4 regions of the Streptomyces herbicida genome follow, and region 1 is predicted to be linked to each of the others. Evidence: riboswitches for the same ligand, from Rfam matches in the RefSeq annotation. Region 1 holds a riboswitch; each other region holds the start of a gene.

Region 1 (5,697 bases):
GCCGGATACCGTCGAGGAGTGACCAACCAGCCCCACCCGCCGAGCCCCGCCCCCGCCGCCCCCGACCTCTTCACCTGGGAGTTCGCCGGCAACCCCTACCCGGCCTACGCCTGGCTCCGCGAGCACGCCCCCGTGCACCGGACGAAACTCCCGAGCGGTGTCGAGGCCTGGCTGGTCACCCGGTACGCCGACGCCAAGCAGGCTCTGGCCGACCAGCGGCTCTCGAAGAACCCCGCGCATCACGACGAGCCCGCGCACGCCAAGGGCAAGACCGGCATCCCCGGTGAGCGCAAGGCGGAGCTGATGACGCATCTGCTCAACATCGACCCGCCGGACCACACCCGGCTGCGCCGACTGGTCAGCAAGGCGTTCACGCCCCGCCGGGTCGCCGAATTCGGCTCGCGCGTACAGGAACTGACGGACCGGCTCATCGACGGGTTCGCTGCCGAGGGAACCGCCGACCTCATCCACGAGTTCGCCTTTCCCCTCCCCATCTACGCCATCTGCGACATGCTCGGCGTTCCGCGCGAGGACCAGGACGACTTCCGGGACTGGGCGGGGATGATGATCCGGCACGGGGGAGGGCCGCGCGGCGGGGTCGCGCGGTCGGTCAAGAAGATGCGGGGCTATCTCGCCGAGCTCATCCACAAGAAGCGCGCGGCCCTGCCCGACAGTCCCGCTCCCGGCGAGGACCTCATCTCGGGGCTGATCCGTGCCTCGGACCACGGCGAGCACCTCACCGAGAACGAGGCCGCCGCGATGGCCTTCATCCTGCTGTTCGCCGGGTTCGAGACGACCGTCAACCTCATCGGCAACGGCACCTACGCCCTTCTCAATCATCCCGAGCAGCGGCACCGTCTCCAGGCGTCCCTCGCCCGCGACGAACGGGACCTCCTGGAGACCGGCGTCGAGGAACTCCTGCGCTACGACGGACCGGTCGAACTGGCCACCTGGCGGTTCGCCACGGAGGCACTCGCCATCGGCGGGCAGGACATCGCGTCCGGCGACCCCGTCCTGGTGGTACTCGCCGCCGCCGACCGGGACCCGGAGCGGTTCGCCGATCCGGACGTTCTCGACCTCGGCCGACGTGACAACCAACACCTTGGATACGGCCACGGCATCCACTACTGCCTGGGTGCCCCCCTTGCCCGGCTGGAGGGCCAGACCGCGCTCGCCACCCTCCTCACCCGCCTCCCGGACCTCAGACTTGCGGTGGATCCGGCCGATTTGCGGTGGCGTGGCGGGCTCATCATGCGTGGACTGCGCACTTTGCCCGTGGAGTTCACTCCCGTCCGGTAAGTGGGGGAAGTGCGGCCTGCTGCGGCTCGGATCTGATGAATCATCAACTATGTGATCTTCACGTGATCTACGCGGCATTAACTTGTGACAAGTGATCGTCAGTGGATACGTTCAGTCGACAGCGCGGTACGTCGGCTTTCTGTGCCGCGCCGGTCATCGCTGTCGCACGAAAGGCTTCCGCATGCTCTCCGGGAACGGTCGTCACCGTCGCCCCCGTCAGGCTCCGGCCATCCTCGTCGCGGCCGGAGTGACCGGCTCCGCCATCGCCATCCCGCTCCTCGGTGCCGCGAGCGCCAACGCGGCCGACGGCACCACATGGGACAAGGTGGCCGAGTGCGAGAGTGGCGGCTCCTGGAGCGCCGACTCCGGCAACGGGTACTACGGCGGCCTGCAGATGTCCCAGGACGACTGGGACAAGTACGGCGGCCTCGAGTACGCCTCCAGCCCGGACGAGGCCAGCCGATCGCAGCAGATAGCCGTCGCGGAGAAGGTTCTCGCCGACCGGGGCACTAAGCCCTGGGCGACCTGTGCGCTGCTCTCCGGGCTCACCGCGAGCTCCGGGTCGGTCGACGTCGACACCGGCGTCTCGGGGTCCGGTTCGTCCGGCTCGTCTGGCTCGTCTGGCTCGTCCGATTCTTCGAGCTCCTCCGGCTCCTCTGTTTCGTCCGACTCGTCCGACTCGCCTTCGAAGTCGGACTCCTCGGAGGAGGCCTCGCCCTCGACAAGCGCCGACAAGGACAGCGAGGCGAAGGACAACGATAAGAACGAGGACAAGGGCGAGGATTCCGCTAAGTCGGACAAGTCGGATTCTGCGGGTTCGGGCGACTCGCAGGGGAGCGGCGATGCACCCACAGAAGCCCCCAAATCGGGCGACTCCGACAACTCGTGGCAGAACGGCGGGTCTTGGAGTCTGGTCGACACCGGCGCCGTCGGGGGCGGTCGTCACCGTGGGACCAGTGCGGACGAAAGCACAGCAAACGGTCAGGACTCCGCCTCCGTGGGCCGTCACGCCTCGCGTACCTACACGGTCCGCGACGGCGACACCCTCGTGTCCATCGCCGACTCCCTTGACGTCGACGGCGGATGGCGTGCGCTCTATGCCGCCAACAAGGCGGCCATCGGCGCCGACCCGAACGACATCACCGCCGGTCAGACCCTGGACGTCGGTACCGAAAACGGCGGAAAGTAGCGGGAGTTGACGCCCCACTTTCACGCCTAATGTCCGGTTTGGTGAAAGTGTGGGATGAGTCTCAGAAGCCCTGATCGTCTTTGAAATTCCCCGGATCGCGTGTCTACGGTCGAGTCCGCTCGTCACCACGAGCCCCGGCTGTCGCAACGCCGAGTCCTGCCAGCGGCCGCACGGGAACAGTCGTCGCGTCACGCGCCGTAGGCAGGAGCGGGGGACCCAAGGTAAGTGCCGCGCCGGGCAGTTGAGCCGGAGCGGCTAGGGGTGGAGCCACGCCTCCCAGTGGAGGTGTGGCCGGGCAACTCAACCGGCCCGAACCCGACAGCTCACCTCGCAGGCGTCGGTGAGGGGATCCATCCATGCTGTTTTCCGTCAAGGGCAAGCACCGTCGTCCCTCGAAGGCCAAGGCCACGCGTGCCATCGCGCTCGCCGGTGTCACCGGCGCCGCCATCGCCGCCCCGCTGATGGCCTCCGGCACCGCCGCCGCCGCCACTGCCTCCGAGTGGGACGCCGTCGCCAAGTGCGAGTCCGGCGGCAACTGGTCGATCAACACCGGCAACGGCTACTACGGCGGTCTGCAGTTCTCGGCGTCGACGTGGGCCGCGTACGGCGGCACGAAGTACGCCGGCACCGCGGACAAGGCCACCAAGGCGCAGCAGATAGAGATCGCCGAGAAGGTCCTCGCCGCCCAGGGCAAGGGCGCCTGGCCGGTCTGCGGCACGGGCCTGTCCAGCGCCCCCTACGGCGGCGCCGCGGCGAGCTCCTCGAGCACCGCCACCCGCTCGACGGAGAAGCCGGCCGCCTCCCGCTCCGCCCAGCGCCCGGCCGCCAAGACCGTCACCACCCCGACCGGCAAGAAGGTCAAGAAGGGGGACGGCGAGTACAAGGTCGTCAAGGGCGACACCCTCGGCTCGATCGCCCAGAAGCACAAGGTCAAGGGCGGCTGGCAGAAGCTGTTCAAGCTGAACAAGGACATCGTCCAGGACGCGGACCTCATCTACCCGGGCCAGCAGCTGCACCTGAAGTGACAGGCGCCTGGTAGCCGAATCACAGGCCGCTCCCCACCGTGCTCCCCGCAGTGGAGGGCACGTGGGGCCCGCCCCCCCCCGTCCCCACGGTCTCCCCGCCCCGGTGCGTATTCCCCCGTACGCGCCGGGGCGGGGTTTGTTCCAGGGCCGCTGTGCTCGTGCTTGGGCCGCTGTGCTCGTGCTTGGGCCGCTGTGCTCGTGCCGTTCCGCCGGAGCCGTCCCTCTCGCCGCGTTCTTCTCGCGATGTTTCTCGAGCCGTTCTCCACCCCGCCTTTGTTTCGAGCCGGAACAATGGGTACGGTCGAACCCTGTCCACGGGACGGTCGGTCGGTGGCCGATGCCCCCGGGACGGTTAGGCTCTAGTCGCAAGGCACCCCAGCCCCGCACTTCCAGCGTCACATCCCAAGAAGGAGATGCTCGTGCCGTCCATCGACGTCGTCGTAGCCCGGGAAATCCTGGACTCCCGAGGCAACCCCACGGTCGAGGTCGAGGTCGGCCTCGACGACGGCAGCACGGGTCGTGCCGCCGTTCCGTCCGGCGCCTCCACCGGTGCCTTCGAGGCCATCGAGCTCCGCGACGGTGACCCGAACCGCTACCTGGGCAAGGGCGTCGAGAAGGCCGTCCTCGCCGTGATCGAGCAGATCGGCCCGGAGCTGGTCGGCTACGACGCCACCGAGCAGCGCCTGATCGACCAGGCGATGTTCGACCTGGACGCCACCGACAACAAGGGCTCGCTCGGCGCCAACGCCATCCTCGGCGTCTCCCTCGCCGTCGCCCACGCCGCCTCCGAGGCCAGCGACCTCCCCCTCTTCCGCTACCTGGGCGGCCCGAACGCGCACCTGCTGCCGGTGCCGATGATGAACATCCTGAACGGCGGCTCGCACGCCGACTCCAACGTGGACATCCAGGAGTTCATGATCGCCCCGATCGGCGCGGAGTCCTTCTCCGAGGCCCTGCGCTGGGGCGCCGAGGTGTACCACACCCTGAAGAAGGTCCTGAAGAGCAAGGGCCTGTCCACCGGTCTCGGCGACGAGGGTGGCTTCGCCCCGAACCTCGGCTCCAACCGCGAGGCCCTCGACCTCATCCTCGAGGCCGTCAAGCAGGCCGGCTACGTCCCCGGTGAGCAGATCGCGCTCGCGCTCGACGTCGCCGCGTCCGAGTTCTACAAGGACGGCAAGTACGAGTTCGAGGGCAAGTCCCGCTCGGCCGCCGAGATGACCGAGTACTACGAGGAGCTCGTGGCGGCCTACCCGCTCGTCTCCATCGAGGACCCGCTGTTCGAGGACGACTGGGCCGGCTGGAAGGTCATCACCGACAAGCTCGGCGACAAGGTCCAGCTGGTCGGCGACGACCTGTTCGTCACCAACCCCGAGCGCCTGGCCCGCGGCATCGAGGAGGGCACCGCCAACGCCCTGCTCGTGAAGGTGAACCAGATCGGCTCCCTGACCGAGACCCTGGACGCCGTCGAGCTGGCCCAGCGCAACGGCTTCAAGTGCATGATGTCGCACCGCTCCGGCGAGACCGAGGACGTCACCATCGCCGACCTGGCCGTCGCCACCAACTGCGGTCAGATCAAGACCGGCGCCCCGGCCCGCTCCGAGCGCGTCGCCAAGTACAACCAGCTGCTGCGCATCGAGGAGATCCTCGACGACGCCGCGGTGTACGCCGGCCGCAGCGCGTTCCCCCGCTTCAAGGGCTGACCCTTCCCGGGGTAAGGCTTAGCCAGTCGTACGTACGTCCCCGTACGCGGTCCCGTACCGTGTCCGGGGACGTACGCACGTATGAGGGAGGCGGGGACATGGCCGCGAAGGACCGGGACCGGTTCTCCACCGCGACCAGACTGCGGCTGTTCGGCGAGCAGACGGCGGCCCGGGTCTACCGCTCCCAGACCAAGCGGCAAGCCCGCCGCTCCCGGCTCACCGGCCGGGCCGCGCTGCTCGCCCTGGTGCTGTGCACGATGGTGGTGGCCCTGGCCTATCCGATGCGGCAGTACGTCTCCCAGCGCGCCGAGATCGCCAATCTGGAACGGCAGAAGCAGCGGGCCCAGGAACGGGTCGAGCAGTTGCGCGACCTCAAGGCGCGCTGGCAGGACGACTCCTTCGCCGAGCAGCAGATCCGCCGGCGGTTGCACTATGTGATGCCGGGGGAGACCGGTTACGTCGTGATCGACCCCGGTGCGGCCAA
Region 2 (5,697 bases), on a different contig from region 1:
GAAGACGCCGTCCTCCATGCCGGTGAGGAAGACGACCGGGAACTCCAGGCCCTTGGCGGTGTGGAGGGTCATCAAGGTGATGACGCCCGACCCCTCCTCGTCCTCGTCGGGGATCTGGTCCGAGTCGGCGACCAGGGCGACCTGCTCCAGGAAGTCGGCCAGCGTACTCCGCTCACCCTCCCCGCGCTCCTGCTCGAACTCCAGGGCCACGGCGGCGAGTTCCTGGAGGTTCTCGATACGGGTCTCGTCCTGCGGGTCGGTGGAGGCCTGCAGCTCGGCGAGATAGCCGGTGCGCTCCAGTATCGCCTCGAGGACCATGGCCGGTCCCGCGCCGGACTCGACGATCGTGCGGAGGTCCTCCATCAGCACGTTGAACCGCTTGACGGCGTTCGTCGACCGCGCCGCCATGCCGTACGCCTCGTCGACCCGGCGCAGCGCCTGCGGGAAGCTGATCTTCTCGCGCTGGGCGAGGGCGTCGATCATCGCCTCGGCGCGCTCGCCGATACCGCGCTTGGGGACGTTGAGGATCCGGCGCAGCGGGACGGAGTCCTCCGGGTTGGCCAGGACACGCAGGTAGGCCAGGACGTCCCGGACCTCCTTGCGCTCGTAGAAGCGGACGCCGCCGACGACCTTGTAGGGCAGGCCGACGCGGATGAAGACCTCTTCGAAGACACGGGACTGGGCGTTGGTGCGGTAGAAGACGGCGACGTCGCCGGACTTCGCCTCGCCCGCGTCCGTGAGGCGGTCTATCTCGTCGGCGACGAACTGTGCCTCGTCGTGCTCGGTGTCGGCGACATAGCCGGTGATCTGCGCGCCCGCGCCCGCGTTGGTCCACAGGTTCTTGGGGCGGCGGGACTCGTTGCGCTCGATGACCGCGTTGGCGGCGGAGAGGATCGTCTGGGTGGAGCGGTAGTTCTGCTCCAGGAGGATCGTCGTCGCGTCCGGGTAGTCCTCCTCGAACTGGAGGATGTTGCGGATCGTCGCGCCGCGGAAGGCGTAGATCGACTGGTCGGCGTCACCCACGACGCACAGCTCGGCGGGCTGGAGGTCGTACTCGCCGGGCGGTACGTCCACCGGGTGCTCGGCGGTGCCGACGAGCTCGCGCACGAGGGCGTACTGGGCGTGGTTGGTGTCCTGGTACTCGTCGACGAGGACATGGCGGAAGCGGCGGCGGTAGTGCTCGGCGACGTCCGGGAAGGCGCGCAGCAGGTTGACCGTCGTCATGATCAGGTCGTCGAAGTCGAGGGCGTTCGCCTCGCGCAGCCGCGACTGGTAGAGGGCGTAGGCCTGGGCGAGGGTCTTCTCGAAGCCGTCGGTGGCCTGGGCGGCGAAGTCCTCCTCGTCGATCAGCTCGTTCTTCAGGTTCGAGATCTTGGCGCTGAAGGACTTCGGCGGGAAGCGCTTGGGATCGAGCTCCAGGTCGCGGCAGACCAGGGCCATCAGACGCTTGCTGTCGGCGGCGTCGTAGATCGAGAACGACGACGTGAAGCCGAGCTTCTTGCTCTCGCGGCGCAGGATGCGCACACACGCGCTGTGGAAGGTCATCACCCACATCGCGTTCGCGCGGGGGCCGACGAGGTGCTCGACGCGCTCCTTCATCTCGCCCGCGGCCTTGTTGGTGAAGGTGATCGCGAGGATCTGGCCCGGGTGCACGTTCCGCTCGGCCAGCAGGTGGGCGATGCGGTGCGTGAGCACGCGGGTCTTGCCGGATCCGGCGCCGGCCACGATGAGCAGGGGGGAGCCGGCGTGCACGACGGCCGCGCGCTGGTTCTCGTTCAGCCCCTCCAGCAGCGCTGCGGCGTCGATCACCGGGCGCGCGGCGCCGTCGCGGTAGTACGCGTCCCGGTCCGGAGGCACGTCGAACTTCCCACCGAACAGATCGTCCGGAACCGGCTCCGGAGCGTGATCGTCCTCGGGCGGCGGCGGGGGTTCCTCCTCGCGCCCGTGAGGGGCCTGGAGGTCCGCCAGGAAGCTGTCGTCAAAGAGGCTGCTCATCGCTCTCCGAGTCTAGGGTGCCCCACCGACAATCGACCGCCGCCCCGGAAAACAGGACCGGCCCCGCGCGCGGGGGATCTTCCCGATGCATGAGCCGGACAACTGTCTCACGCTCCGGAAGCATGCTGTCACACGGGCGGAACTCTGCCTTCAGGTCACAAAAATGTATCGGGCATATCGCCCATCAACCTTCACACGGGCCACACCAGTTGGCTACCGTCTCGGGCGGGCCGTACGACCCCCACCGGCGAACGTCGCCGGACCGCGCGGCCTCCGCCGAGTCCGGTGCGCCGCCACGGCAGCCGGAGCCGGGGACCCAACCGACCTTGGGGTGAATCGGCCCAACCTCCCTCCGGAGCAAGGGCCGTAGGGCAACCCTTCCGAACCACCCGCCCGAACCCGACAGCTAACTCGGTAGGCGGAACGTGGAAGGAGTCGCCTCCCTTGGCGTCGCACCGCAAGTCGCGCCCCGCGAGTGCCCTGGTAACAGGCATACGCACCCCCGCCATCGCCACCGCCGCGCTCACCTCCGTGGCTCTGCTGTCCCAGACCGCCAATGCCACCCCCTCCGCCGACGGCGACAAGCCGAGCATCGAGGAGGTCGAGAAGAAGGTCGACGACCTGTACCGCCAGGCGGAGTCGGCGACCGAGAAGTACAACGCGGCCAAGGAGAAGTCCGGCAGTCAGCGCAAGAGCGTCGACTCCCTGCTGGACGACGTGGCCCGGCGCACGGACAAGCTCAACAAGGCACGTGAGGAACTGGGTACGTTCGCCGCCGCCCAGTACCGGACCGGGGCCGCCGCGCCCGACACCGCCACCTTCCTGCTCTCGGACTCCCCGCAGGACTACTTCGACCAGACCCAGCTGATGGGCCGGATGACCTCGCGGCAGAAGGGCGCGGTCGACGACTACATCACGCAGCAGTCGGCGACCATGAAGAAGCGGCAGGAGGCCGCCAAGAGCCTCCAGACGCTGACCGAGTCGCAGAACGAGCTGAAGACCGCCAAGGCCACCGTCCAGAAGAAGCTCGCCTCGGCTCGCGAGCTGCTGTCCAAGCTGACGGCGCAGGAGAAGGCCCGGCTCGCCGCGATCGAGAAGCAGAAGCAGGAGGAGGCCGCGCGCAAGGCCGCGGAGCTCGCGAAGAAGCAGGCGGCCGCGGAAGCGGCGAAGAAGGCCGCCGCCGCGAGTTCCTCGAGCTCCTCCGGTTCTTCGGGCTCCTCGGGCTCGTCCACCTCGACGGGTTCGACGGGTTCGACGGGGTCGACCGGTTCGACGGGCTCGACCGGCTCCTCCTCGGACTCCTCCTACACCACCAAGGCCGAGAAGGCGATCGCCTTCGCCCGCGCCCAGATCGGTAAGCCGTACGTCTGGGGCGCCACCGGCCCCGGCTCCTACGACTGCTCCGGCCTCACCTCGGCCGCCTGGCGGGCGGCGGGCGTCAGCCTCCCGCGCACCACCTACGACCAGGTCAACGTGGGCACCACGGTCTCGCTCACCAACGCCGAGCCCGGCGACCTGATCTTCTTCTACGACGACATCAGCCACGTCGGCATCTACATCGGCAACGGCATGATGATCCACGCCCCGAAGCCCGGCGCCTACGTCCGCGAGGAGTCGATCTACTACGGCGGCGAGTCGATCATCCACAGCGTGGTGCGGCCGGCGTGAGAGACCACCGTGGGGCAGGGGCGCGAGCGCCGCGGCCGATGTGAACCCGAGGCGCACGCGACCCTGTCCCGCACCCGCGCGTTTTTCCCGGCACGCGCGCGCGTGCCCCGCTCGCAAGGTGCGCACGGCTCCCTAGCATCGGGCCCATGCCCGCCTCCTCACCCCTTCGCGCCTGGTGGAAGCGGCGCCCGCCGACGGCCGGGGCCGCCGTGATGGCGACCGGCATCGTGTCGGTCGGGCTGCAGCTGGCGGGCTACGAGGCCCTGTCCCTGTTCGCCCTCGCGATGGCCTCGGTCGCCTGGCTGGCACTGGCCGTGGACTTCGCCGTGGGGCTGCTGCGGCAGCGGAGGCGCTGGGTGGCCGAGGCGCGGACGCCCGGCGCGCTCACCGCCGTCGCCGCGACCGCGGTGCTGGGCACCCGTTTCTCCGCACTGGGCCGGCAGGGCCTGGCCGAGGTGCTGCTCGCGCTGTGCGCGGTGCTCTGGCCGGTGCTGCTGTTCCTCGTCGTACGGCACTGGCACCGGCGCATGCCGGGCGCGGTGTTCCTGTGCTGCGTGGCCACGCAGGGGCTCGCCGTGCTCGCCGCCACGCTCGCCGCGGCCGAGGCGACGGCATGGCTCGCCCACGCTGCGCTCGTGCTGTTCTGGCTGGGGCTCGTGCTCTACGGGTTCGCCCTTGCCCACTTCGACGTGCGGCAGGTGATCGAGGGACCCGGGGACCAGTGGATCGCGGGCGGCGCGCTCGCGATCTCGGCGCTGGCCGGTGCCAAGCTGATCTCCGCCGACAGCGCGCGGCTGTACCTGTGGGACGACGACAACCTCGGCGTCCTGCGCGACACGACCATCGTGCTGCTCGTCCTCGATCTGACCTGTTACGTCGTCCTCCTGACCGCCGAGGTGGCGCGCCCTCGGCTGCGCTTCGACGTGCGCCGCTGGGCGACGGTGTTCCCGATGGGGATGACGGCGACGGCGACGCTCTCCGTCGCGGCCGCCCTCGGCATCCTGTGGCTGGAACGGCCCGGACGGGTGCTGGTGTGGATCTCCGTGGCCGTCTGGCTCACGGTCGCCGCCGGCGCGGTCCGGTCGGCCCGCGCCGGGTTCAGGGCCGCGCGCTGAGCCCGCTCACGTCCACAGCACGGCGATGAAGATGTTCGCCGTGGTCAGCAGGCCCACCAGACCGAAGAGGCGCTTGTCCACCGTCTCCTCGTCCCGCTTCACATAGACGAGCCCGAGGATCACGATCAGCAGGGCCAGCTTCACGCCGATCTTGATGGTGTTGACGTGGTGGCCGTCGGCCTGGTTGAGGCCGACCAGGATCACGCCGGTGACCAGCATGGTCAGCGCGCCGTGCAGCATTGCGGGGACGAAGCGGGCGGTGCCCCGGCCCATCGCCTTCATCTGGGTGAGGAAACCGCCGAGGAGCGCGGCGATGCCGATGATGTGCAGGCCGACGAAGAGATGGATGAGTACGTCCATGAGGCCGGAGCCTAATCCCCCGCATATATGCGCCCCATAGCACCCCACCGCCCCCGTGCACCACGGAACCGCCGCTTCGGTCATCGCACTGCGTGAAGACGGCGGCCCCGGCCCCCGATCACGCTCACATACGGTCACCGCAGAGTCCGATGCGGGCACTTCCATACATGACGTCACCGAGCCGACACCGTCAGGTTTAGCGTCCTCCACCAGGTGACCGGCTCCCCACCGCCGCCCGGGCCAGGGGCGGCAGTCGGCCACCCCCGCCGAGAAAGGTCCGGCGGCGGCCGGCTCCCCCTGTGCAGGCCGCCGCCGGACACGTAGCCGGCCAGGTCGTACGAAAGGACGTGACGGTCCAGGTGGCAGTGCACCGCAAGCCCCGGCAGCGCTCGCTGGGCGGCAACACCGCCCGCACGGCCGTGACCATCGCCCTGGCGGGCGCGGCCACGGCAACGGGCTTCGAGGGCATCGGGCACGCCGAGCCGCAGCTGACGCCGGCGCAGGTCAGGGCGAAGGTGGACAAGCTGTACCAGGAGGCGGAGGTCGCCACCGAGAAGTA
Region 3 (5,697 bases), on a different contig from region 1:
CTCACGCTCGGGCGACGCCGACGCGGCTCGTCGACGGGCACGCTGTCGACGATACGACATGAGTTTCCTCAGGCAATGAGTTGTCCACAGGCGTTGCCCCCGACACCCTCGGCCCTTGATGATGTTTGGGCTTGCGCGGATCTGTTGGCACTTGTGAGGACTTCATGGTGGACATCGCCGAGAACGGTCGTACCTGGCTCCTGTCCGGGCCGAGCAGCAGCTATGCGCTGCACCTCACCGAGGCGGACGAACTGCTCCACCTCCACTGGGGGCCGAGAATCGCGCTCGCCGACGCCGAGGCGCTGGCCGTGCGCCCGCTGCCCGACTACTGGCCCTTCGAGTCCCCGCTCGACGGCCGTGAGGAGTACCCGGTCGAGGGCGGCCCCCGCTTCGTCCGCCCCGCCCTGTCCGTGCGCACCGAGGAGCGGCGCGGCACCGAGTGGGCCTTCGAGGCGTACGAGACGGAGGGCGACGAACTGCGGCTGCGCTTCCGGGACGGCGGGCTGTCCGTCACGCTGCACTACCGGATGCGCGGGGACGTGATCGAGCGCTGGGTGACCGTGGGCAACCAGGGGCACGCGCGCGTGGAGCTGCTCCGCGCCGACCCGGCCACCTGGACCCTGCCCGACCGTGAGGGCTGGCGCCTGTCCCAGCTGCACGGCCGCTGGGCCGCCGAGTCCCTGCTGACCCGGGCCCCGCTCACCCACGGCGAGAAGGTCATCGGCAGCCGCCGCGGCCACACCGGTCACCAGCACCTGCCCTGGGTCGCGCTCGACACGGACGCCACCGAGGAGCAGGGCGAGGTGTACGGCTGTGCGCTGGGCTGGTCGGGGTCCTGGCGGATCGGGGTCGCCCAACTCCCCGACGCGCGCGTGCAGATCACCGGTGGTGCCGGCTACGACGACTCGGGTCTGCTGATGCTGGCCGAGGGGGAGTCGTACACGAGCCCGGTCTTCGCGGGCCTGTGGAGCGACGGCGGCTTCGGCGGTGCGAGCCGTGCCTGGCACGCCTATCAGCGGGCCCATGTGATTCCGGACGCCGACCGGGACCGGCCCGTGCTCTTCAACTCCTGGGAGGCCACGAACTTCGACATCTCCGAGGAGCAGCAGGCGACGCTCGCCCGCCGGGCGGCGTCGATCGGCGTCGAGCTGTTCGTGGTCGACGACGGCTGGTTCGGTGCCCGCACCAGCGACCGCGCCGGACTCGGCGACTGGACGCCCAACCCCGACCGCTTCCCGAACGGCCTCAAGCCGCTCGCCGACCACGTGCACGCCCTCGGTATGCAGTTCGGCATCTGGGTCGAGCCCGAGATGGTCAACCCGGACAGCGAGCTGTACCGCGCACACCCCGACTGGGTGCAGTATCAGTCGGGACGAAAGCGGACGGAACTGCGCAATCAGCTCGTGCTCAATCTGGCCCGCGAGGACGTCCAGGAGTATCTCTGGGAGCAGCTCGACGGTCTGCTCTCCGGTGCCCCCATCGACTATGTGAAGTGGGACTTCAACCGTTGCTTCACCGACGCGGGCTGGCCCGGCGAGCCTTGTCCGCAGCGCCTGTGGGTGGATCACGTGCGTGCCCTCTACGCCCTGCTGGACCGGCTGCGGGCGGCCCACCCGGGCGTCGCGTTCGAGTCCTGCTCGGGTGGCGGCGGCCGGATCGACCTCGGTGTCATGAGCCGCACCGACCAGGTGTGGACCTCCGACAACACCGACCCGCTCGACCGCCTCCGCATCCAGCACGGCTTCAGTCAGATCCACCCGGCCCGGATCATGGCCGCCTGGGTCACCGACAGCCCGAACGCCCAGCTCAACGGCCGGGTCAGCTCGCTGCGCTTCCGCTTTGTGAGCTCCATGGCCGGAGTCCTCGGGGTCGGCGGCGACCTCGCGGAGTGGACGCAGGAGGAGCTTGCCGAGGCCAAGGAGTGGGTGGAGCTCTACAAGGACATCCGCCCGGTCGTGCAGCGTGGCGAGCAGTACCGGCTGCGGGCCCCGGAGGGCGGGCTGAGCGCGGTGCAGTACGTGCTCGGAGACGAAGCGGTGGTCCTCGCCTGCCTCCAGGCTCAGCACTACGGCGAGCCGCCCCCGGCGCTGCGGCTGCGCGGCCTCGACCCGGCGGCAGCGTACGAATGCCGCGAAACGGGCGAAGTTCACCGTGGTGCCGTACTGCTGCACCACGGGCTGCGCACCGGACTTCGCGGCGATCTCGACGCGGCGGTTTTCCGTCTACGGCGCATCTGAACCATCTGCCCGAATTAGTCATTTAAATCCAACTCGCTCTGGAATGAGAGGGTCTGGGTGCAGGTGCGTGAGGAGCGTCATATTCGTGACCGTCCGTCGCGCGTCATGTTCACGTAATTCACGTGCCTTTCCTGGGAATTGATCGGACGAACGGCGCGGGAATTCACAGAGGGTGACTGGGAATTCCCGTAACGGATCAAGCGAAAGCCGGACACAAGGAACCATCTGCTTGTCCGTTCGCATCTTGCTCGCTTACGTTCGCCACCAATCCGGACGGAACGCCGAATCCTGCCGCCGCCCGGAGTCCGCCCAAACTCACCCGTGTACGGCAGGAGCGGGGGACCCACCAGGTACCAATGCCTGTTCCGGTCTCCGGGACGGCCAGGGGTGAAGTCGCGCCTCGCGCGGCCGGGCAGCTCCAGCCCGAACCCGACAGCTCACCTCGCAGGCGCCGGAGAGGAATTCGCCATGCCCGCGAAGGGTAAGCACCGCCGCCCCAAGCCCCGCCGCTTCAGCCGTTCGGTCGCCGTCGCCGGTACCGGCGGCGCGGCGCTGGCTCTGCCGTTGATCGGGGCCACCGGTGCCCATGCGGCCACCTCGCAGTCCGTATCCGCACAGGCCGTGCAGTCGGTTCCGGCCGTCGCGAAGAAGGCCGCGCCGGCGCATTCGGGCGTGCGTACCTACACGGTGAAGACCGGCGACTACCTTTCGAAGATCGCCGAAGAGCAGAGCGTCCGAGGCGGCTGGCACCGGCTCTACCGGGACAACCGCGAGGCCGTCGGCGACAACCCTTCGCTGATCCACCCCGGCCTGAAGCTCGCCCTCGGCGGGAAGGCCGCGGGCGCCGCCAAGCCCTCGGCTCCGGCTCCCTCGCGGTCGTCCGCGTCCTCATCCGCGTCGAAGTCCGCGTCGAAGTCGTCCGCGTCGAAGTCGTCCGCGTCGAAGTCGTCCGAGACGGAGTCCTCCGCGTCGAAGTCGTCCGCGTCGAACCCCGCGAACGCCTCCGACGTCTCGACCGAGAGCGCCGGAACCGTACAGGCCGCCGTCGCCTCGTCCGGCTACACCCTTCCGGTCTCGGACGCCGCCGTCGGCACCGGCTACCACGTCGCGGGCAGCATGTGGTCCAGCGGCTACCACACCGGCGTCGACTTCGTCGTCCCGACCGGCACCTCCCTCAAGGCCGTGGCCGCGGGCACGGTCGTCTCCGCGGGCTGGGGCGGCGCGTACGGCAACCAGGTCGTCGTCAAGCTCGACGACGGCTACTACGCGCAGTACGCCCACCTCTCCCAGATCTCCGTCTCGGCCGGTCAGTCCGTCACCGCCGGCCGGCAGATCGGGCTTTCCGGCGCGACCGGCAATGTGACCGGCCCGCACCTGCACTTCGAGATCCGCACCACGCCGAACTACGGCTCGGACGTGGACCCGGTCGCCTACCTCCGCTCGCACGGCGTGCCCGTCGCCTGATCGTGTCGGGCACCCGTCCCGACCCCCACGCCGCCGAAGGCCGGACCCCTGCCCCCCGGGTCCGGCCTTCGGTGTTGCTGGGCAATCGATGCGTCAACCCGCCCGATCGGCGCCATATTCCCGCGTTGGCAAACTATTTAGGAGTGTCTTATCTCACCGTTCGTCAACCCCTTCCTACGATCGCGTAGGTCACATCCGAAGGTGAATCATGGGCCGATGTGGCAGACGATTCGAAGAGTGACAGCAGATCAGTGATCGGGTCGTACGTGGCGGTGGGGGACAGCTTCACCGAGGGCGTCGGCGACCCCGGCCCCGACGGGGCATTCGTCGGCTGGGCCGACCGGTTCGCGGTACTTCTCGCGGACCGTCGGCCCGAGGGCGACTTCAAGTACACCAATCTCGCGGTACGCGGGAAGCTGCTCGACCAGATCGTGGCCGACCAGCTCCCGCAGGCCGTCGAGCTCGCCCCGGACCTGGTGTCCTTCTGCGCGGGCGGCAACGACATCATCCGTCCCGGCACCGACCCGGACGAGGTGGCCGAGCGCTTCGAGCGGGCGGTCGGGCAACTGACCGAAGTGGCCGGCACGGTCATGGTGACGACCGGGTTCGACACCCGAAGCGTGCCCGTGCTCAAGCATCTGCGTGGCAAGATCGCCACGTACAACGGGCACGTCCGGGCCATCGCCGACCGCTACGGCTGCCCGGTGCTCGACCTGTGGTCCCTGAAGACCGTTCAGGACCGGCGTGCCTGGGACGACGACCGGCTCCACCTCTCACCCGAGGGGCACACGCGTGTGGCGCTGCGTGCCGGCCAGGCCCTCGGCCTGGAGGTCCCGGCCGACCCGGAGCAGCCGTGGCCCCCGCTCCCGCCCCGCGGCACGCTCGACGTCCGTCGCGATGACGTCCACTGGGCCCGCGAATATCTGGTCCCGTGGATCGGGCGGCGGTTGCGCGGGGAGTCGTCGGGGGACCATGTCACCGCCAAGGGGACGCTGTCCCCGGACGACATCAAGATGCGGATCGCCTCGGTGGCCTGAGGGCCCCGCTCGGCGTGCACGGCGCGACGGCGCGGGAGCGTTCACCGCTCCTGCGCCGTCAACGCCTCCCGGTCCAGGCCCAGTTCCCGGGCGAGGGCCTCGTCGACCCACTCCTGCGCCCGGGACCGCGGGACCGCGCCCGCGTAGGACGTGAGCTGAACGGCGAGCCCGTCGAGCAGGGCCGTCAGCCGCAGGGCCGTACCGCCCGGGTCGGGGCACTGGAACTCGCCCGCCGCCACGCCCTCCGCGATGACCTCGGTGATGGCTGCCTTCCACTGCCTGTCCAGGTCCCGGGTGACCTCGCGCAGGGCGGGCTCGCGCAGGGCCACCGCCCAGCCCTCGATCCACAGCCGCCAGCCCTTGGCCTGACCGGTGGGCGCGTACCAGCGCACCGCGGTCCGCAGTCGGCGCAGCGCTGTCGTACGGCGGCTCAGCAGCTTGCGCAGATGCGTCAGGTCGTCCTGGGCCGCATGGGCGAACGCGGCGGCGACGAGCTTCTCCTTCGTCGAGAAGTGATACAGCACCAGTGCGTTGCTCACACCGAGGGCCGAGGCCACGTCGGCGATCCTGACCGCCGCCACGCCCCGCGCCTCGATCTGCTCGACGGCGGCCCGCAGCAGTTCCTCCCGCCGCTCCGCCACGCTCAACCGCACTCTCGCCACGCGGTCACCCTAATCCGTTTCGGTCCACGAACCGGTAGTCGACCCTGATGCGACGCTCCTCGTCGAGGACCAGGAACTCCAAGCCGCCACCCGTCACCCGGCCCTCCTCCCGGTGGAAGGACTCCCAGCCCCAGTAACCCCACTTCCCGGGCTGCCCGGAGGCACCGACGACGGCGACCGAGGCGGGATCGAAGAACGATTCGGGCAGGGGCTCGGCCGCTGTCGCGGTGCTGGGTGGCGGGTGGCGGGTGGAGGAGGCTCTTCGGGATCCGTCACCGGTACCACCCGAACCGGTCC
Region 4 (5,697 bases), on a different contig from region 1:
CGGCACGGACGTTCATCTTCGACACGGGCCTGGCCCCCGCCGCGGCCGGCGCGGCCCTGGCCGCCCTCCGGCTGCTGCGCCGTGAGCCGGCCCGGGCGGAGCGGGCCCGCGAGGTGGCCGCCGAACTGCACGCACGCCTGACCGCCATGGGTCTGGAGGCGGTACGCCCGGACGCCGCGGTCGTCTCCGTGCGTGCGCCGTCGCCCGAGGAGGCGGTGCGCTGGGCGGCCGACTGCCGAACGGCAGGCCTGGCCGTGGGCTGTTTCCGTCCTCCTTCCGTGCCCGACGGCATCTCACGGCTGAGGCTGACCGCCCGCGCGGACCTCTCCGAGGCCGAGATCGAACGCGCTGTACGTGTGATCGGCGAGGCGCGACCATGAGTCGGCGTGACACGGCCGTGCGCCGCCTGGGCGGAACCGATCAATAGCGATCGGTCGGATCGGGTCGTACGGGGATCAGCGGAACGTGGCCAGGAACCCCGCCCAGCTCTCGGGGGAGAAGAGCAGCGCGGGTCCGGCCGGTGCCTTGGAGTCGCGCACGGCGAGCAGTCCGGTCAGCGGACCGGAGCGCGGCCGTGCCGCCTCCACGCAGTTGTTCGCTCCCGTGCTGTAGCTGCTGCGCAGCCACCGCACGCCGTGCAGATCGGTACTGGAAGGTACGTTCCGAGGCAGTGCAGACATGGTGCCTCCTTACGCGCCGTCAGCTATCCCGGCGATGTAATCCAACGATTCCTCGGGCGAAAGGGCGTGGATCCGAAGGGTGTTGAAGGCCTCGGAGTAGGCCTGGAGGTCTTCTTTCCGTTCGAGATAGAGGCTACTCGTCAAGTGGTCGAGAACAACCACATCCAGATCAGCCGTGCTCGGAAATGAGAAGATAACGAAAGGGCCCGTGATGCCGATGTGAGCGCCGGCGGCGAACGGGAGAACCTGAAGCCTCACTTGGGGCAGTCGCGCCGCCTCTACCAGCCGTTCCAGCTGCCGCGCCATGACGCCAGGGCCGCCCACCTCCCGCCGCAGCACCGCCTCGTCCAGGACGGCACTCAGCTCCAGCGGCGGCTGTGACCGCAGCACGTCCTGCCGGGCCAGCCGCACCTTGACCAGCGCGTCCAGCCGCTCCTCGGCGTCGTCGAAGCCGCTCACGGCCGCCCGGGTCACCGCGCGGGCGTACTCCGGCGTCTGCAGCAGCCCCGGGACCACCGATGTCTCCAGCGTGCGCATCCCGCGCGCCTGCGACTCCAGGCTGATGAAGTCCCGGTAGGCGGGCGGCAGCACCCCGCGGTACGCGTGCCACCAGTGGTGTCGGCCGCCGACGTCGTCCGAGCCCGCCAACACCATCAGCAACTCGCGCAGTTGGCCGTCCACCACGCCGTACGCGTCCAGGAGTAAACGCACATCGGCCGGTTTCACCCCACTGGTGCCCGTCTCGATTCGGCTCACCTTCGACTGGTGCCAGCCCACCAGCCGGGCCGCCTCACCACTCGTGAGGCTCGCGCCGGTGCGCAGCGCGCGCAGTTCGGCGCCCAGTTTCCGGCGGCGTACCGCGGGACCGTTCTGCATGGGCTACTCCCTACTCCCTTCGAGCCGCCCAAATACGGTCTGCCGTCGCAGAGTTCACCGCTTCGAGCGACAGATATATGCATATCTTGGTGGATCGCCCCCGTGACACGTGCCGTAATGGCAGTCTGACGACGAAGCACCAGTCCGGGACCGTACTCGAACCATCCGGCTCCGTGCCGGACTGCGGTCCCGTGGGAAAGGGACGACGTCGTCATGGCAGACCATCTGGAAGCATCCGTCACTCTGCCGAGCGATCCCGCCTCGGTCTCCGCGGCCCGTTCCTACGCGCTGGCCACTCTCGCGGAATGGGGCCTGCCACCGGACACGGAAGTGGCCGACACGGTCCGGCTCATCGTCTCCGAACTCGCCACCAATGCCGTACAGCACACCTTCGGTCAGTCACCCACCTTCACGGTGGACCTCGTGCTCGATCGTGACGAACACCTGCGCATCGGCGTCACCGACAGCCATCCGCGCTTCCCGAAGAGACTGCCCGCCGCCGTCCAGCAGGACAACGGCCGAGGCATGGTGATCATCCGCTGGCTCACCGCCGAATGCGGCGGCAAGCTACGGGTCAGGCCCACCCGCGAGGGCGGCAAGACCGTCTCCATCGAACTTCCCTGGACGGTACCCGCCCAGCCGGTCACGGCGGCGGGACAGCAGGAGCCGTAGCACTCAGGCCCCCGGCGTCCGATACGCACGCCCGAACGCCCCGCGCAGCAGGGCCCGGAAGGTGTCGGCGGCCGGAGCCACCTCGTCGGCCCGGAACGCGACCGAGATCGTCCGGCGCAGTTCTCCCGCTCCCAGCGGGCGCACCCCGACCGGAGTGACCGCCGTCCGCGCCACCATCTCCGGTACGACGGCCACGCCGAGCCCGGCACTCACCAGCGCGCACACCACGGCGTACCCCGGGGTCGGCACCAGCACGGACGGCGTTGCCCCCGCCCGGGCCAGAAGCGCCTCCACTCCCTGCCGGGCGGGCAGTTCCGGCGCCATGCTGACCAGCGGCTGACCCGCCAGCCCCGACAGCGGCAGCCGGGAGGAGTCACTGCTCAGCGCATGCCCCGGGGCGGTCACCAGGACCAGCTCCTCGACCAGCACCGGCTCCAGACCCACCGAGGACGGCACCGGAACCGGCTCCGCCGGGTGATACGCGTGCGTCAGCGCCAGGTCCACCTCCCCGGCCGCCACCGCCGCCACGCCGGTCGGCGGATCGTAGTCGGCCACCGACAGCTCCACATCAGGATGCGCCCGGTGGAACGCGCTCAGCACCGGCGGCAGCAGATGGGTCCCGGCCGTCGGAAACGTACCGAGCCGGAGTGTGCCGCCCGACAGACCGGCCAGCCGGGCCAGTTCGTGCCGGGCCTGCTCCAACTCGTCGAGCACCCGGCGGGCCCGGGCCACCAGCAGCTCGCCCGCGTCCGTCAGCCGCGCCCCGCGGTGGTGCCGGACCAGCAACGCCGTCCCCGCCTCCCGCTCCAGCTTGGCCAGCTGCTGGGAGAGCGCCGGGGGTGTGTAGCCGAGCCGCTCGGCGGCACGGGTGATGGACCCCGCCTCCGCCACCGCGACGAGGGCGGCGAGTCGGATGGGGTCGTACATACCGGTTGCCCGCCCAAAGGAATGCTTAAGGTTCACCCAGGATATCCGAAATACCTGCTGAAGGCCCGTCCGCGGGAGGCTGGGGGCCATGGACGGACAGCTCATCGCCTTCACCGGGATCGCCGCCGGCATGGTCGCCATGCCCGGCGCCGACTTCACGGTCGTCGTACGCAACGCACTGGTCTCCCGCCGGGCGGGCATCGCCTGTGCGCTCGGCATCGCGGGCGGGCTGCTCGTCCACACGGCTCTGGTGGCCGCGGGGGTCGCCGCGGTCCTGGTCGCCGTGCCCCCGCTGTTCCGCGCCCTGCAACTGCTCGGCGGCGCGTATGTGCTGTATCTGGGCGGACGGACGCTGTGGTCGCTGCGGCAGCCGCAGAGCGGCGACACGGACAGCGGCACTCCGTCGGCCGCGCACCCGCTGCGTCAGGGGTTCATGACCAATGCCCTCAACCCCAAGGCCTCGCTGACCTTTCTCAGCCTGCTGCCCCAGTTCGTACCGGCGGGCAGCTCCGCGCTGCCCAGGACCCTGCTGCTCGCACTGATCGTGATCGGGCTGACCCTGGTGTGGTTCCCGACGGTGGCGCTGCTGGTGGACCGGCTCGGCCGGTGGCTGCGCCGGCCGCGGGCCGCCATGGCTCTTCGGTCGGCGACCGGTGTGGCGCTGACGGTTCTGGGCGCGGCCCTGCTCCTCGAACCGTTCCTGACGTGACACCAGGTCAGGCCGGAGCGGGACCCGAGGGGGTGACGGCGCCACAGGCCTGCCACCCCCTCGGGCGGGTCAGCTGACCCGGCCGTACCAGACGCTCCTCGTCCAGATCTTCTGCAGCTTCACCACGTCCCCGGTCTTCGGGGCGTGCCAGATCTTCCCCTTCCCGGCGTAGATCCCCACGTGGTACACGCTGGAGCCCGAGTGGAAGAAGACCAGGTCACCGGCCTTGCGGTGCTTGGCCGAGATGTGGTGGGTCTTGTTGTACTGCTGGGCGGCCGTACGGGGCAGGGTCTTGCCCGCCTTCTTGTACGAGTACAGCGTCAGCCCGGAGCAGTCGAACCTCCGCGGCCCGGTGGCGCCCCACCTGTAGGGGGACCCCTTCTTGGAAGCCGCGACCTGGAGTGCCTTCGTCGCCATCGTCGCGGCCGATGCGTCGGCGGCGACACCCGGAACCACGATCGAGCCGCCCACGGCGGCGATGGTGAGGGCCGAGGCCGTACCGGCCCGGGCCATGAGCGACGGGACACGATTGAGCGCAGTCATGCGCAACCCTTCGTCAGCCGCCTGTGAAGGATGACCTGTCGGATTCGGGCTGGCGAAGTAGCCCGGCCGCGTTGCCGCGGCTTCACCCCAAGGGCTGCTCGGAACGAACAAACAGACGAACGAACATCCGTTCCGGCGACCCGTCTTGCTTGGGTCCTCCACTCCTGCCGATCCACTCCTGTCGACCGGTCATCCGGGCGGCGGCAGGACTCGGCGTCCGCCCGGACCGCCCCGCCGCTGTGGCGGGGGCTTGTCGTCAGACAGGGATCTTCACTCACAGGTGTCCGAAAATCCCAATGGAATCGGGGATTTGTGGCGTTACTCACCACTCAGCCGTTCGGGTGGACACCGCTGTGTTCGAGTCAAGGTCGAGGGGGTCGGGGACCCCCGGACCAGCGCGGAAGCGTCTCACCGTCCCCCTCGGGCAAGCGTGTTGCGCAACCTCCACGGCCTTGGAAACGGACCCGCGACTACTCCAAACAGCGGTACACCTTTTGGGTCGTTTCAACTCCGTTCCGGACGGCAGTGCGTCAATCGGCGGCGTCGGGTGGGACGGTGACCCTCGCCGTCCGGCGTTCGCCGTCCAGCACCCGCAGTGCGCGCGCCAACGTGGCCGCGTGCAACTCCGTCTCGCCGCGCTGGTGCATGAGGGTCAGCGCGTCGCGCAGCTCCACCGCCGCACGGACCAGCGCCTGGGCGGCCCGCAGCCCGCGGTAGGTGTCCTCGTGCTGGGCCGGATTGATCCGGCCCAGGAGGTCGACCACATCGAGGTAACGGTCGATCAACTCACCCTCGGCCCGCGTCAGGGCAGGCAGCGGAGGCAGCTCCGGAGGCAGCATCCGCCGGCTCACCCCGCGTCCCGAGCGGCGCGGGAGGCCTTGCGGCTGGGGATGATCCCGTCCACCAGCCCGTGCTCCAGCGCGCCCGGCGCGTCCAGGATCAGATCCCGCTCCAGGTCCTCGTGGACCTGCTCCGGGCTGCGTCCGGTGTGCCGAACGAGCATTTCTTCGAGGAGGGTCCGGGTCCTGGCCAACTCCTCGGCCTGGATGACGAGGTCACTCGGCTGGCCCTCCACCGGCTCGGGCAGCGAGGGCTGCCCGAGCAGCACACGCGCGCCGGGCAGCGCGAACCGCTTGCCCGGCGTACCGGCGGCGAGCAGCACCGCGGCGGACGAGCCGGCCTGTCCCAGGCAGATCGTCTCCACGTCGCAGCCGACGTACCGCATCGTGTCGTAGACGGCCGCCATCGCGCTGAACGAGCCGCCGGGCGAGTTCAGATACAGCGAGATGT

Evidence for each region. A riboswitch is a leader RNA that binds a small molecule or an ion and turns the genes downstream of it on or off. The one in region 1 is predicted to bind cyclic di-AMP.
Region 2: another riboswitch for cyclic di-AMP. It lies ahead of Q8A52_RS07870 (C40 family peptidase); the one in region 1 lies ahead of Q8A52_RS04105 (transglycosylase family protein).
Region 3: another riboswitch for cyclic di-AMP. It lies ahead of Q8A52_RS10225 (M23 family metallopeptidase); the one in region 1 lies ahead of Q8A52_RS04105 (transglycosylase family protein).
Region 4: another riboswitch for cyclic di-AMP. It lies ahead of Q8A52_RS35785 (C40 family peptidase); the one in region 1 lies ahead of Q8A52_RS04105 (transglycosylase family protein).

What each region holds. Positions count from the first base shown of each region.
Region 1 covers NZ_JAUYWJ010000002.1:89,042-94,738, reverse strand. Annotated here, with positions in the region: gene Q8A52_RS04115 (cytochrome P450 family protein) at 19-1,299, shown strand; gene Q8A52_RS04110 (transglycosylase family protein) at 1,481-2,488, shown strand; cyclic di-AMP (ydaO/yuaA leader) riboswitch at 2,672-2,840, shown strand; gene Q8A52_RS04105 (transglycosylase family protein) at 2,845-3,513, shown strand; gene eno (phosphopyruvate hydratase) at 3,927-5,213, shown strand; gene Q8A52_RS04095 (FtsB family cell division protein) at 5,312-5,697, shown strand, end outside.
Region 2 covers NZ_JAUYWJ010000003.1:165,442-171,138, reverse strand. Annotated here, with positions in the region: gene pcrA (DNA helicase PcrA) at 1-1,995, opposite strand, end outside; cyclic di-AMP (ydaO/yuaA leader) riboswitch at 2,260-2,431, shown strand; gene Q8A52_RS07870 (C40 family peptidase) at 2,440-3,663, shown strand; gene Q8A52_RS07865 (tellurite resistance/C4-dicarboxylate transporter family protein) at 3,810-4,778, shown strand; gene Q8A52_RS07860 (hypothetical protein) at 4,785-5,138, opposite strand; gene Q8A52_RS07855 (C40 family peptidase) at 5,498-5,697, shown strand, end outside.
Region 3 covers NZ_JAUYWJ010000004.1:117,526-123,222, forward strand. Annotated here, with positions in the region: gene Q8A52_RS10220 (alpha-galactosidase) at 165-2,237, shown strand; cyclic di-AMP (ydaO/yuaA leader) riboswitch at 2,534-2,701, shown strand; gene Q8A52_RS10225 (M23 family metallopeptidase) at 2,706-3,701, shown strand; gene Q8A52_RS10230 (SGNH/GDSL hydrolase family protein) at 3,953-4,738, shown strand; gene Q8A52_RS10235 (TetR family transcriptional regulator C-terminal domain-containing protein) at 4,780-5,400, opposite strand; gene Q8A52_RS10240 (Glu/Leu/Phe/Val dehydrogenase dimerization domain-containing protein) at 5,673-5,697, opposite strand, start outside.
Region 4 covers NZ_JAUYWJ010000021.1:112,398-118,094, reverse strand. Annotated here, with positions in the region: gene Q8A52_RS35815 (8-amino-7-oxononanoate synthase) at 1-380, shown strand, start outside; gene Q8A52_RS35810 (DUF397 domain-containing protein) at 456-680, opposite strand; gene Q8A52_RS35805 (helix-turn-helix domain-containing protein) at 690-1,556, opposite strand; gene Q8A52_RS35800 (ATP-binding protein) at 1,770-2,228, shown strand; gene Q8A52_RS35795 (LysR family transcriptional regulator) at 2,232-3,155, opposite strand; gene Q8A52_RS35790 (LysE family translocator) at 3,244-3,864, shown strand; gene Q8A52_RS35785 (C40 family peptidase) at 3,934-4,407, opposite strand; cyclic di-AMP (ydaO/yuaA leader) riboswitch at 4,411-4,617, opposite strand; gene Q8A52_RS35780 (hypothetical protein) at 4,938-5,246, opposite strand; gene Q8A52_RS35775 (ATP-dependent Clp protease proteolytic subunit) at 5,255-5,697, opposite strand, start outside.